Regions from separate parts of the Solibacillus sp. NPDC093137 genome, predicted to be linked through region 1. Evidence: riboswitches for the same ligand, from Rfam matches in the RefSeq annotation. Region 1 holds a riboswitch; each other region holds the start of a gene.
What was found. A riboswitch is a leader RNA that binds a small molecule or an ion and turns the genes downstream of it on or off. The one in region 1 is predicted to bind lysine.
Positions count from the first base shown of each region.

Region 2: another riboswitch for lysine. It lies ahead of ACQKN3_RS04885 (transporter substrate-binding domain-containing protein); the one in region 1 lies ahead of ACQKN3_RS12120 (amino acid permease).
Region 3: another riboswitch for lysine. It lies ahead of ACQKN3_RS00875 (aspartate kinase); the one in region 1 lies ahead of ACQKN3_RS12120 (amino acid permease).

Region 1 covers NZ_JBNNVH010000002.1:59,319-63,786, reverse strand. Annotated here, with positions in the region: gene ACQKN3_RS12125 (RNA 2'-phosphotransferase) at 1-490, opposite strand, end outside; gene ACQKN3_RS12120 (amino acid permease) at 706-2,160, opposite strand; lysine riboswitch at 2,253-2,433, opposite strand; gene ACQKN3_RS12115 (CynX/NimT family MFS transporter) at 2,576-3,775, shown strand; gene ACQKN3_RS12110 (restriction endonuclease) at 3,837-4,391, shown strand.
Region 2 covers NZ_JBNNVH010000001.1:943,050-947,517, forward strand. Annotated here, with positions in the region: gene ACQKN3_RS04875 (2-oxoglutarate dehydrogenase E1 component) at 1-769, shown strand, start outside; gene odhB (2-oxoglutarate dehydrogenase complex dihydrolipoyllysine-residue succinyltransferase) at 863-2,128, shown strand; lysine riboswitch at 2,417-2,604, shown strand; gene ACQKN3_RS04885 (transporter substrate-binding domain-containing protein) at 2,719-3,555, shown strand; gene ACQKN3_RS04890 (amino acid ABC transporter permease) at 3,680-4,426, shown strand; gene ACQKN3_RS04895 (amino acid ABC transporter ATP-binding protein) at 4,428-4,468, shown strand, end outside.
Region 3 covers NZ_JBNNVH010000001.1:184,362-188,829, forward strand. Annotated here, with positions in the region: gene trxA (thioredoxin) at 1-16, shown strand, start outside; gene uvrC (excinuclease ABC subunit UvrC) at 152-1,942, shown strand; lysine riboswitch at 1,975-2,153, shown strand; gene ACQKN3_RS00875 (aspartate kinase) at 2,240-3,472, shown strand; gene ACQKN3_RS00880 (YslB family protein) at 3,568-3,984, opposite strand; gene ACQKN3_RS00885 (succinate dehydrogenase cytochrome b558 subunit) at 4,256-4,468, shown strand, end outside.

The DNA of each region.
Region 1 (4,468 bases):
ACCGCGCTTTAAATTGCTCATATGCGGCAGTCCCTTGCAAAATAATAATTTCCGGCTGAAACTCCTCTACCACTTCTTTAAAAATAAGATTCCCCCGCTCAAAATTAGCTGGATTCTCTTTTTTCGCTACCTTCGCTTCATCGGCTGATTCCAGCTGATATGTATTCAGCGACGTATAAATCAGGGATTCCTGGTGCTGGTTTTCCAGCCAGTTTTCAAACTGTAACGAGCCTTTAAATTCCCGGGGTGCCCCTTTAATTTCACTTAAATAAAGGTCGTGGAAAAGCTCTCTATTCACTAATGACTCTGCAAAAGTCTGCTCGCTTCTGTCTTCCACTTTAAATAACGGTACCGCATGCGAACTTACTAGGAAAATACGTGATTTGTACGGGTTCCCCTTTGTAAGAAACGGTCGATACAACACATCTTTTCTATCTTCCCCTTTTAACCACGGATACACTTTTTTATAGAAACCTTTTGAAATAGGCATGTTTTCACTTCCTTATTCTTCAGTGTTACATAATTTATTTCCAGCATAATAAAATACGGGAATTTTGTTTATTTTATAATAACATTCTTGTATTCATCGTACTCGAAAAATGTTTAATCCTCAATAGCTCTCATTTAATCCTCACTTGAGAATAAATAATCCTTAATATAAAAAAACGCAATGAAAGCGTACAAGCTCACATTGCGTTTCAGAAATTATTTATTTGTTAAATCGCAGTCCTTTAAAGGAACGATTTTCGTTTTGTGTTTAAATTTGTAGCCAAACCATAAAGCGGCAAACAGTGGTAAGCCGATATATGAAACGACAACACCATACCAGTCAATTGTTCCACCCATGAAAGCCATATAGTTTTGACCTAACACGACAATCATACATAGGGCAAAGGCGAATAGCGGACCGAATGGGAAGAATCTGGATACATACGGTAAATCGCTCAATGAATTACCTTGTGCGACATAGGCACGACGGAATCGGTAATGAGAGATTGCTATGCCTAGCCAAGCGATGAAGCCGGACATACCGGAAGCATTTAATAACCAAATGTATACTACACCGTCTCCGAAAAACGATGCAAGGAATGCTAATGAACCGACTGCCAATGTTGCTAACAGTGCATACATCGGAATACCGCGCGATGTTACTTTCATGAATAGTTTCGGTGCTTTTCCGTCCACCGCTAACTGATAAAGCATACGACTTGCTGCATACAACCCTGAGTTCCCTGCAGATAACATCGCCGTTAAAATGATTGCGTTCATAACAGATGCCGCAAATGCCACACCTAAGTTTTCAAATACTAATGTAAATGGACTTGTCGCAATATCTTCTGATAAGAGGCGTGAATCCGTATACGGAATAAGCAACCCGATTGCACCGATTGCGAAAATGTAAAACAGTAAAATACGCCAGAATACTGAACGTACAGCTTTTGGAATATTTTTGGCCGGGTCATCTGTTTCCCCTGCCGTTACCCCAAGCATTTCCGTACCTTGGAATGAGAAACCGGCAGCAAGGAAAATACCGAACAATGCCAGGAAACCGCCATTAAATGGGGCGTCGTCTTTAACGAAGTTTGTAAAGCCGACCGGATCGTTCCCGCCTAAAATACCGAAAATCATTAAGAAGCTGACAATGATGAAGACAATTACTGTCGCAACCTTAATCATCGCAAACCAGTATTCCGCTTCACCGAAAGCTTTTACAGAAGCTAAGTTAAATGATAAAACAACTACGATAAATAATATTGTCCATATAATTGAAGAACTGTCCGGGAACCAGTATTTCATAATTAACGAAACAGCTGCAATTTCTGCTGCAATTGTAATTGCCCAGTTGTACCAATAGTTCCAGCCAAGCGCAAAGCCTAATGCCGGATCGACAAATTTTGTTGCATACGTACTAAACGAACCGGATGTTGGCATATAGGCAGCCATTTCTCCTAATGATGTCATTAGGAAATACACCATAACGCCGATCAGTGCATATGCGAGCAATGCCCCGCCAGGACCTGCCTGTGCAATCGCACCACCCGATGCTAAGAATAAACCTGTTCCGATTGTTCCGCCAAGCGAAATCATCGTTACATGGCGACTTTTCAAACTCTTTTTCAACCCGTTATTACCGAGCTGATCTATTTTAATCTCACTCATGAATATAAAACTCCCTTTTTGTTTTGCTTGTGAAATGTAAAAGAAAAACCACCACAAGTTTTTGTGATGGTTATATTTACACCTCATCAAACTTGAAAGATAGCTCAACACAGGCTCACACATGTGACAGTTCTGTTCCTTATCGAAAACAGCCCCAGCATCATTTTCAAGAAGAAAAATAACACTTCGGCAACCATTCCTTTCATAAAGCTTCACCGATTCTTCCTAATCTCAGCTATACTAGTCTTAATGATTGCGACCTCTACCTCATACATCTACATGAGGTAATGTTTTATTTAATTGATTAAAAGTCTAACATAACATTTTTTTGATAGCAATGGCTTCATCTTTATTCTGTTTTTTAAGAGTATTCACACTACTTAAATATATATTACTAGTCAAAAGGAGAATTAATATGGACACCGAACAATTAAATCAAAATAGCAAAAAAATACTATCCAACCGAACACTCATCTATTTTATGGTTGCCGTATTTTTATTTGCGACAACATTACGTACACCGATTACATTAATCGGTCCAATTATTTCATTTATTCGTGACGACCTTGGGATTTCGAACTTTCTTGCAGGCTTCTTAACGACTATCCCTTTAATTGCCTTTGCGGTCGTTTCACCATTTGCACCGCGTATTGCCCGTAGGTTTGGGATGGAATGGACATTATTTTATTCCGTCATCTTGCTATGTGTAGGGATTTTACTTCGTTCCCTTGGGCTAACGTCTTTACTCGTTTTAGGAACAATATTAATCGGCGTCGCAATTGCATTTGGTAATGTCCTTATCCCTAGTTTTTTCAAATGGAAATTCCCATTACATATTGGCTTATTAACAGGGATTTATTCCGTATCGATGAACATTTCTTCCGGACTTGCTGCGGGCTTCAGTTATCCTATTGCTGCAAGCGCAGGCTGGCAAATTGCAGCAGGTATTACGATTATTTTAGGTATTCTTACATTGCTGATTTGGCTGCCGATTTTGCGCCAGGAAAAAGTGGAATTACATATGCCCTCTTCGCAAACAAAGAAAACGCATATGTGGAAATCACCGCTTGCCTGGGCAGTCGCTGGAGCAATGGGCTTTCAATCGTTTATATTTTACTGTTCGTCTGCGTGGATACCGGAGATTTTCATTAGCCAAGGCCTGGATGCTGCGGCTGCCGGGTGGATGGTATCCGTAATGCAGTTTGCGCAAATTCCGATGACATTTATTATTCCGATTATTGCCGGTAAAATCGCTTCACAACGTCCAATCGTCGTTTTCTTTACGATATGTTACTTAGTCGGTTTTACTGGTGTGTTGATGGAATGGACTAGCCTTGCCGTCGTATGGATGATTTTACTAGGCTTTGCAGGCGGGGCTTCGTTTGGTTTAGTGCTGATGCTGTTTTCATTGCGTACGAAGACAGCCTATGATGCAGCTGAACTTTCCGGCTTTGCACAGTCAATCGGTTATTTCGTTGCCGCAATCGGACCGGTTCTGTTTGGTTATGTTCATGATTTAACTGACAGCTGGTCAATTCCGATTGTACTGTTTATTTTAATTTCTGTTCTGTTATTTTTCGCTTCCTTTATGAGCGCAAACAACCGTACGATATAACCAAACGTATGTACCCTTTTATGATATAATAGCGTTAGTAAATAAAAGGAGTACAGGACTATTGCGTAAAAAGAGAAGACGAAATAAAAAACGCCTGCCGGTCATCCCGCTATTTTTCATCGCATCAGCTGGTGCAGCTGGCTTTTATGTAACGCGAACAGCTGAAGGCATCGGTATTGGAATTGTCGCTTATTTCGTACTATATATCGCGTTTAAAATTTGGCTAAGATCGCTGAAGACGAGGAAGTTACGAAAGTCCGGCATTCGCGAAGTCGATAAAATGACCGGTGAAGATTTTGAGAGATTTTTAGGCGAGTTATTTAAACGCCGCGGATTTAAAGTGAGCTTTACCGCAACGAGCGGTGACTACGGTGCCGACCTTATTTTAAAGGACGGAAAAGATATTATTGCGGTCCAGGCAAAACGCTATTCCGGTACGGTCGGTGTAAAAGCGGTTCAGGAAATTATCGGTGCAGTGAAGATGTATGAGGCAACTGAAGCATGGGTTGTTACAAACAGTCATTTTACACGCCAGGCCGAAAAACTTGCCGACATCAATGACGTTTATTTAATCGATCGAGATGAATTGATTCAAATTATGTTAAATAAAAGGTAAAAATAGGTGTGCAGGGGCTATGGCTTCCTGCACACCTATTTTTAGTTGGACTATTGCTGATAAAGTGAAACTTCAAT
Region 2 (4,468 bases), on a different contig from region 1:
ATGGGAAGCACAATTCGGTGACTTTGCAAACATGGCGCAAGTAATGTTTGATAACTTCATCTCAAGTGCCCGCGCTAAATGGGGTCAAAAATCTGGATTCGTACTTCTTTTACCACATGGTTATGAAGGTCAAGGTCCGGAACACTCATCAAGCCGTATGGAACGATTCCTGCAATTATCTGCAGAAAATAACTGGTTTGTAGCAAACTGTTCAAATGCAGGCAACTACTACCACTTATTACGCCGTCAAGCTGCATTACTAGGTACAGAAGGTGTACGTCCATTAGTAGTGGTTTCTCCAAAATCACTTTTACGTCACCCACTTGCTGCAGCTACTGCTGAACAACTTGCAACTGGTCGCTTCCAGGAAGTAATCGAGCAAGAAGGTTTAGGCAAAAACACAGAAGCGGTTGAAAAAGTAGTACTTGGTACTGGTAAAGTAATGATCGATTTAGCAGAACGCGTTAAAGACGGCGAAGGGCTTGATCACTTACACATCATCCGTGTTGAACAAATTTATCCATTCCCTGCACAACAAGTGAAAGATATTATCGCTCGTTTCCCGAATGTTAAAGAAATCGTTTGGGTACAGGAAGAACCGAAAAACCAAGGTTCATGGACATATGTTCTTGAAACATTATATGATATCGCAGAAGGCAAAAAAGTGCGCTATGTAGGACGTCCTGCAATGAGCTCAACTTCTGAAGGCGATGGCGATTCACATAAAGCAGCACAAGCTAAATTAGTGAACGAAGCACTTGAAAAGTAATAAATGATTTGTTTAAAAAGAGCTGCTTCTATTTAAAATAGAAGTGGCTTGCTATACAATGAATGTGTAGCGTAATTAAAGGAGGATATGAACGTGGCTGAAATTAAAGTCCCTGAATTAGCAGAATCAATTACTGAAGGTACAATTGCCCAGTGGGTGAAAAAAGTTGGAGATCGCGTAGAAAAAGGCGAATTCATCGTTGAGTTAGAAACTGATAAAGTTAATGCTGAAATCATCTCTGAAGAAGCAGGCGTTTTAAAACAAATTTTAGCTGAAGAAGGCGATACTGTATTAGTAGGACAAGTAATCGCAGTAGTTGAAGCTGGCGAAGGCGCAGCACCTGCACCAGCTGCTAAAGAAGAAGCACCAGCAGCAGCTCCGGCTCCAGCAAAAGAAGAAGCTCCTAAAGCAGCAGCACCTGCACCAGTTGCAGTTGAAGAAACTTCAGGTGAGCGTGTAATCGCTTCACCGGCAGCTCGTAAATTAGCTCGTGAAAAAGGTATCGACTTAGCAGCAATCTCACCTGTTGACCCACAAGGTCGCGTACGTGTACAAGACGTTGCAGCACATGGTACAGCACCAGCAGCTCCAGCAGCATCAGCTGCCCAAGCTCCAGCAGCAGGTAATGGTCCAATGATCTTCACACCAGCAGCTGATACAGACCGTGTAACAGTTGAAAAAATGAGCCGCCGTCGTCAAACAATTGCAAAACGTTTATTAGAAGTAAAACAATCAACTGCAATGTTAACTACTTTCAATGAAATTGATATGACGAACATTATGGCATTACGTAAGCGTAAACAAGATGAGTTCGTGAAAGCTAACGATATTAAATTAGGCTTCATGTCATTCTTCACAAAAGCTGTAGTAGCAGCATTAAAGAAATATCCATATGTAAATGCACAAATTAACGGTGATGAAATTCACTTAAACAACTTCTTCGATATCGGTATTGCTGTATCAACAGAAGAAGGTTTAGTGGTACCGGTTGTTCGTGATGCAAACGCTAAAAACTTCGCTGAAATCGAGAAAAACATTGCGGAATTAGCTGGTAAAGCACGCGACAAAAAATTAGGCTTAAACGACATGGCTGGCGGATCATTCACAATCACTAACGGTGGTGTGTTCGGTTCATTAATGTCAACACCAATCATGAATGGTACTCAAGCTGGTATTTTAGGTATGCACTCAATCGTAAACCGTCCAGTAGCTGTTAATGGGGAAGTTCAAATTCGTCCAATGATGTATGTAGCATTATCTTACGACCACCGTATCATCGATGGTAAAGATTCTGTTGGCTTCTTAAAAACAGTAAAAGAAATGATCGAAAACCCAGAAGATTTATTATTAAATTCTTAATAGTATTTTCTATGCTAATGCGCGATATTCTGTATATTGCGCATTAGCTTTTTTGTTAAGGAAACTATAGAATATCGCATTGTAGATAACGTAAAAATATAGTTTTATCCACGTCTAGGCTAAAGCGCCAACTCCTCGCACCATTAGGTCCCTCCAATGTCTGTCGGAGTTGAACGGGCGCTTTAGCGCTTTTATTCTTACAGTGAAATTTCAGAAAAATGAGTGTTGACGGAAATGTCGCAATAATGTAATATAAACATATCAATTTCATATTAAAACCTCACACTCTCGTGAGGTAGAGGCGCGATACTTAACAGTTTTATATGGAGCCATGAGCTGGCTGTGAGATATAAGAGAAGGAAATATCGCCGAAGTGTTGTAAATGCTCAATTTTACAATGCTGGGTCTGCAGTGAATAATTGCAGAACTGTCTCAATCATCTATATCCCTGATGGTTGAGTTGTGCTATCTCAAAATGGGAACTGTAGAGGATTCGGGCTAATTATAATTTAAACGACCTAAAGTTCTTCTTTTAGGTCGTTTTTTGTATATTTGGCGCCCGAAATTTAACAAATAAGGAGAGATTTTCTATGAAAAAGAGACTATTAATTTTATTGACTGCCATGACAATGCTATTGCTAGCAGCTTGTGGTACAAGCGATGAAGGTACTACAAGCGGTTCAGATTCAGACAAAAAAGTTATTAAAATCGGTATGGAAGCAGCGTATGCGCCTTTTAACTGGTCACAAAAAGATGATGCCAATGGCGGAGTTCAAATTGCAGGTTCAAAGGAATACGCAGCAGGCTATGATGTGGAAATTGCAAAAAAAATTGCAGAAGGTCTGGACATGGAATTACAAATTGTTAAAACGGACTGGGATGGCTTGATTCCATCATTACAATCAGGTGCCATTGATCTAGTAATTGCTGGTATGTCACCAATGCCTGAACGTAAGGAAGTAATTGATTTCACGGAGAACTATTATACAAGTGACTATGTCATTGTTGTAAAAGAAGACGGCCCATATGCAAATGCCACTTCATTATCGGACTTTGCAGATGCAAAAATTACAGGTCAGCAAGCGACAACACATTATGATGTAATCGATCAAATCGAAGGTGTTCAAAAACAAGTAGCGGCAACTGATTTTGGTGCAATGCGCGTGCAATTACAGTCAGGCGCAATTGATGGATACGTTTCAGAACGTCCAGAAGGTATCTCAGCTGAAATGGCTCTGAACAATATTAAATACATCGTACCTGAACCAAACTTCGAAGCAGATGAAGCCTCAACAGCTGTAGCGGTAGGTTTGAAAAAGGGTTCAGATTTACGTGAACAAATTAACAAAGTTTTAGCTGAAATTTCGGATGAAGAGCGTCAACAATTAATGGAAGACGCAATTGCAAATCAACCAGCAGCACAATAATCGTGTAGCATTAACAGTTTTAATGAGGTTGTCTTGCCGGCAAACGGAAGACAACCTTTTTCTATTAAAATTATGATTTCATACATAAATAGTAGAAACAAAGAAAGAAATGGAGGACAAGGCGATGGCATTTTTAGAATCATCATGGAACTTGTTTACGAACAACTGGGATTTATTTGTACGTGGAGCTTGGACTGCACTTCTGTTGGCAATTATCGGGACAATTTGTGGAACACTGATCGGATTTTTCATTGGAATTATGCACACAATTCCACAACGCAAAAAAAATATTAAATCAGCTATTCTGAAAGTCTTTAACTTTATTTTAACGGCTTATGTGGAAATTTTCAGGGGCACGCCAATGATGGTACAGGCGATGGTCGTATTTTATGGTCTTGTCTACTTAGGGATCGATATTGACCGCTTTTTAGCAGCTTCTATCGTTATTAGTTTAAACACAGGAGCCTACATGGCCGAGTATGTGCGTGGTGGTATCGTATCAATTGATAAAGGCCAATTCGAGGCTGCACAAGCGATTGGAATGAATCACCTGCAAACGATGATTCATATTGTTCTGCCGCAAGTAGCACGCAATATTTTACCTGCAACAGGGAATCAGTTCGTTATGAATATTAAAGATTCATCTGTATTAAGTGTTATTTCGGTAGTGGAACTGTTCTTTACTGCGAATTCGATTGCGGGCAGTAACTATAAATATATTGAAGCGTTCTTTATCGCGACGGTATTATACTTTATTATGACATTTACTGTAACTCGTTTCTTACTATTATTCGAGAAAAAGATGGACGGACCTTCCTCGTATAAAGTGGAGCTCATTACAGGCAACAAGCTAGATAAGGATGGTGAATAAAATGACAGTTGTAATTGATATTAACCATTTAAATAAAAAATT
Region 3 (4,468 bases), on a different contig from region 1:
TAACGACAACAAATAATTAAACCTCTGGCCACTCATATGACCAAGGAATAATTGATATGTTGAAAGCCGTATGCCATACAAGGTGTACGGCTTTTTTCTTATACCTTAATCAGTTAAACTATAGGAAAGGACATATTAGACAGGTGAGAATATGAATGCAATCATTAAAGCAAAACTAGAAATACTACCGAATGAATCAGGTTGCTATATTATGAAAGACCGTCAAGGCACGATTATTTACGTTGGTAAGGCTAAAGTATTGAAAAATCGAGTGCGTTCTTACTTTACGGGAAGTCATGACGGTAAAACTGCGAGACTAGTTAGTGAGATTGAAGACTTCGAGTATATTGTGACTTCAAGTGATTTGGAAGCTCTTATACTGGAGCTGAATCTAATTAAGCTTCATGATCCGAAATATAATGTGAAACTAACGGATGATAAAACGTATCCTTATATAAAAATAACGAATGAACGATACCCACGTATTATTACGACAAGAAAAGTGAAGAAGGATAAAGCAAAATATTTCGGTCCGTATCCGAATGCCTATGCGGCAAACGAAACGCGGAAATTACTGGACCGATTGTATCCGCTTCGTAAATGTACACATCTGCCTAACCAGGTCTGTCTGTACTATCACTTAGGTCAATGTTTGGCACCGTGTGTAAAAGATATTGAAAAACAAGTGTATGACGAAATGATTGATGAGATTTCGAAGTTTTTAAACGGGGGCGTTGAAGAAATACAACAAGACCTTCAGCAAAAAATGATGGATGCTGCCGAAAATCTGGAGTTTGAGCGGGCAAAGGAATTCCGGGATTTGATTGCTCATATCGATCAAATTATGGAAAAGCAAAAAATCGTCACGGATGATTTGAGCAACCGGGATGTATTTGGCTATGCAGTAGAAAAAGGCTGGATGTGTGTCCAGGTGTTTTTCGTGCGTCAAGGCAAACTCATTGAGCGGGATGTCTCGATTTTCCCGATTTATAATGAGCCGGAAGAGGAATTTTTAACATTCGTCGGCCGTTTTTACGAACAGCCGCATCATTTATTGCCAAAGGAAATTTTTGTGCCAAAGTCGATTGACGAAACAATTTTACAAAAACTGCTGGATGTGAAGGTGCTGACACCGAAGCGCGGTTCCAAAAAAGAGCTTGTTGATCTAGCAATGAAAAACGCTGAAATCGCCATTCATGAGAAGTTCCAATTGATTGAACGTCAAGAAGAGCGGACAGTCGGGGCTTGTGAAGCACTTGCTGAAGCGATGCAAATTCCATTGCCGCTTAGAATAGAGGCGTTTGATAACAGTCATATGCACGGTGCGGATCCGGTTTCGGCGATGGTTGTTTTTATAGACGGGAAGCCTGCGAAAAAGGAATACCGGAAATATAAAACAAGGGAAGCGGCCAAACATGATGACTATGGTGCGATGCAGGAAGTTATTCGACGTCGTTACACACGTGTACTGCGGGAAAATCTGCCATTGCCTGATCTGATTCTTATCGACGGAGGAAAAGGACAAATGGAAGTCGCACGTGAAGTCATTGAAGACGAGCTTGGGTTAGTCATTCCGATAGCAGGATTGGCTAAAGACGAAAAGCACAATACGTCCCAGCTATTATTTGGTACGCCTCCGGAAGTTGTCCCATTAAAGCGAACAAGTGACGGTTTCTATTTATTGCAGCGCATTCAAGATGAGGTACACCGATTTGCGATTACGTTTTTACGTCAGCAACATCAGACGAATGCCATCACTTCAGTTCTTGATGGGATTGAAGGTGTAGGTCCGAAGCGGAAGCAGCAACTCATGAAGTATTTTGGATCAGTAAAAAAAATCCGCGAGGCAAGCGAATTGCAGCTGCAGGAGTCCGGTGTGCCGGCAAAGCTGGCGGATGTCATATATCGGCATTTTCATGAAGCACCATTGAATAAAGAATAATGGTGTGCTAATATATAAGACAATTCAATATTTACTAAGATAGAGGCGCAGTATTCAACAGTAAATTGCTCGAGGAAGAACAATTCCATTGACAGCAATCGAAAGGGGACCCTGCCGAAGTGAAGTGCGTATTGTTCGCGCAGTTTGCTGGTTTTGCATTTAAGAGATGTAAAACTGTCAGAGCTTTATGTTCTGGAGGGCTATCCTGAAAAACTTATAATTATTATTTGTATTGACGGCGGCTTTCCATGAATATGGGAAGTCGTCTTTTTGTTTACAATTTAAGGAGGGAAAAGAATGGAGACAGTTGTAGTAAAGTTTGGCGGTCCGGCATTGACTACACCGGAAAAAATCGTACAGGTAGCCAAAAAAGTGATAAAAGAGCAAGGACGTGGCATAAACTTAGTCGTTGTCGTTTCTTCAATACCCGCTATACGACGAGAATTGAGACAATATGCTGCTGAAATTACCGATGAGCCGTCGAAACGGGAAATGGATGCACTGGCCTCATCAGCAACACAAATAACTAGTGCAATGCTTGCAATGGCAATTCAGGAGCATGGAGGTAAAGCTGTGTCACTTGCTGGATGGCAAACAGGTATCCATACTAATCAAAAACATGGCAACGCACGAATCGATCATGTGGATAGTAAACGAATTCAGGAACATTTGGCATTAGGTGAAATCGTCGTAGTAGCAGGTTTTCAAGGAGTTACGGGGACAGACAATATTTCAACATTCGGCAAAGGGGGTTCTGAAACTTCAGCAGTTGCACTTGCGGTTGCCCTCGAAGCAGAGCGTGTCGAGATTTTTTCATCAGTTGAAGGGATTTTCACGGCAGACCCAGAAATTGTAAAAGGATCTAGGAAACTACCGGAAGTTTCTTATGATGAGATGTTGGAATTTGCAAATTTAGGGGCTAAAATTTTGCACCCACGCGCGGTTGAACTTGCCAAAAAATACAATATACCGCTCATTGTACGCTCTTTCGTACAGGACGTGGAAGGCACTTTTATTAAAGGGGATGTAGACATGGAGAAAAACTTACTTGTACGCGGGGTAGCTTACGAATCGGATATTATTCGTTTGACGATCGGCTATGATTCTTATGAAACCGCGTCATTGGCAGAAGTGTTTAGTGTTTTAGCAGAAAATGATATCAATGTGGACATTATTGTTCAAGCAGTCATTGATGGCGTGAAGCCGACCATTTCCTTTACAATTTCCAAAGATGAGTTTGCGGAAGCTTTACGGGTACTGGAAACTAGTAAATTGTCACTTGGGTTTAGTTTTGCAGATTTTGAAGTAGGTTTAGCGAAAGTATCTATTATCGGTTCTGCGATGGCATCCAATCCGGGGGTTGCGGCTCGCATGTTTGCACGCTTAGGTCGCGAACATATTCCTGTAAAAATGGTCAGCACTTCGGAAATTAAAGTGTCTGTCGTTGTACCACAGGAAGAAATGGTTCGTGCTGCGAATGTGTTGCATGAGGAATTCAATTTGGCGATGAAAGAAGTAACCGCTTCTTAAAGTAATAGCTGGAAATGAGCTGTAGTAGCTTATTTCCAGCTTTTTATTGAGTAAATTTGCTGCTTCAGCAATAGTTGTTTATTATAAGTTGAAGGCTAAATTTTCTCTTTTAAATCCCATTTTAACGTAAATTTTACGACATGTTTGTCATTATCTTTTTCTTCATAGCATTCCGTCAAATAGCCTAGCTGCTTTTGTTTCTGCTCTGCTAAAAAGCCAGCTTCAAGACGGAAGCAACGTTGTACAATATTGAGTGGCACTTCCTCTGTTGTCAAAAGTATGTAATGAAGTTCGTCCTTCGTTTCTTTTTCCAGAACTAACTGACCCCAGCCAGCTTCCATAAAAAAGGAAGGGAGTTCATCCATTGAAAATAATGGGAACTTTCTTGCAATTTCTTTACCTGCCCAATATAAAACATCTTCTTCATGCTTACCTAGAATAGAAGGAAGAAGATGGTCACGAATGATTTCGTAGCCAAAAGTTGGAATCGTTTTCATTTTGTACCCTTCCATATAAAAAACCTCTTTCATAAATTTTCTTATAATTTTCATTCTTTCATGAAGAAATGAGTTATAAGCAGAAAAAACGGTTCTTAAAACAGCGTAAAACCGTCTTTAAAATGATTATAAAATATCCTGCGTTGCCTTGACGCTAGTATCTGTTGAGAGTACAATGGACATGTCATAATATTGTACCATGATGAAATGCGCAGTCAACATCCCAACTTTTACAATTTTGAGGCGTTGCGCATGTGTATTTCAAGTACTAAGGGGGGTAACAGTTTTGTCGAAAGATCGTGAATTTTTATGGCGCCGCTTACACTCGTTATTAGGTGTAGTTCCTGTCGGGTTGTTCTTGGTGTTCCACTTATTTCTGAACTTCACTGCAGTTGGCGGTGAAGAAACTTACAATAACGCAACAGGTGTTATGGAATTACTTCCACACTCGTTATTGTTAGCGATGGAATGGATCATTATCTATATTCCATTAATGTTC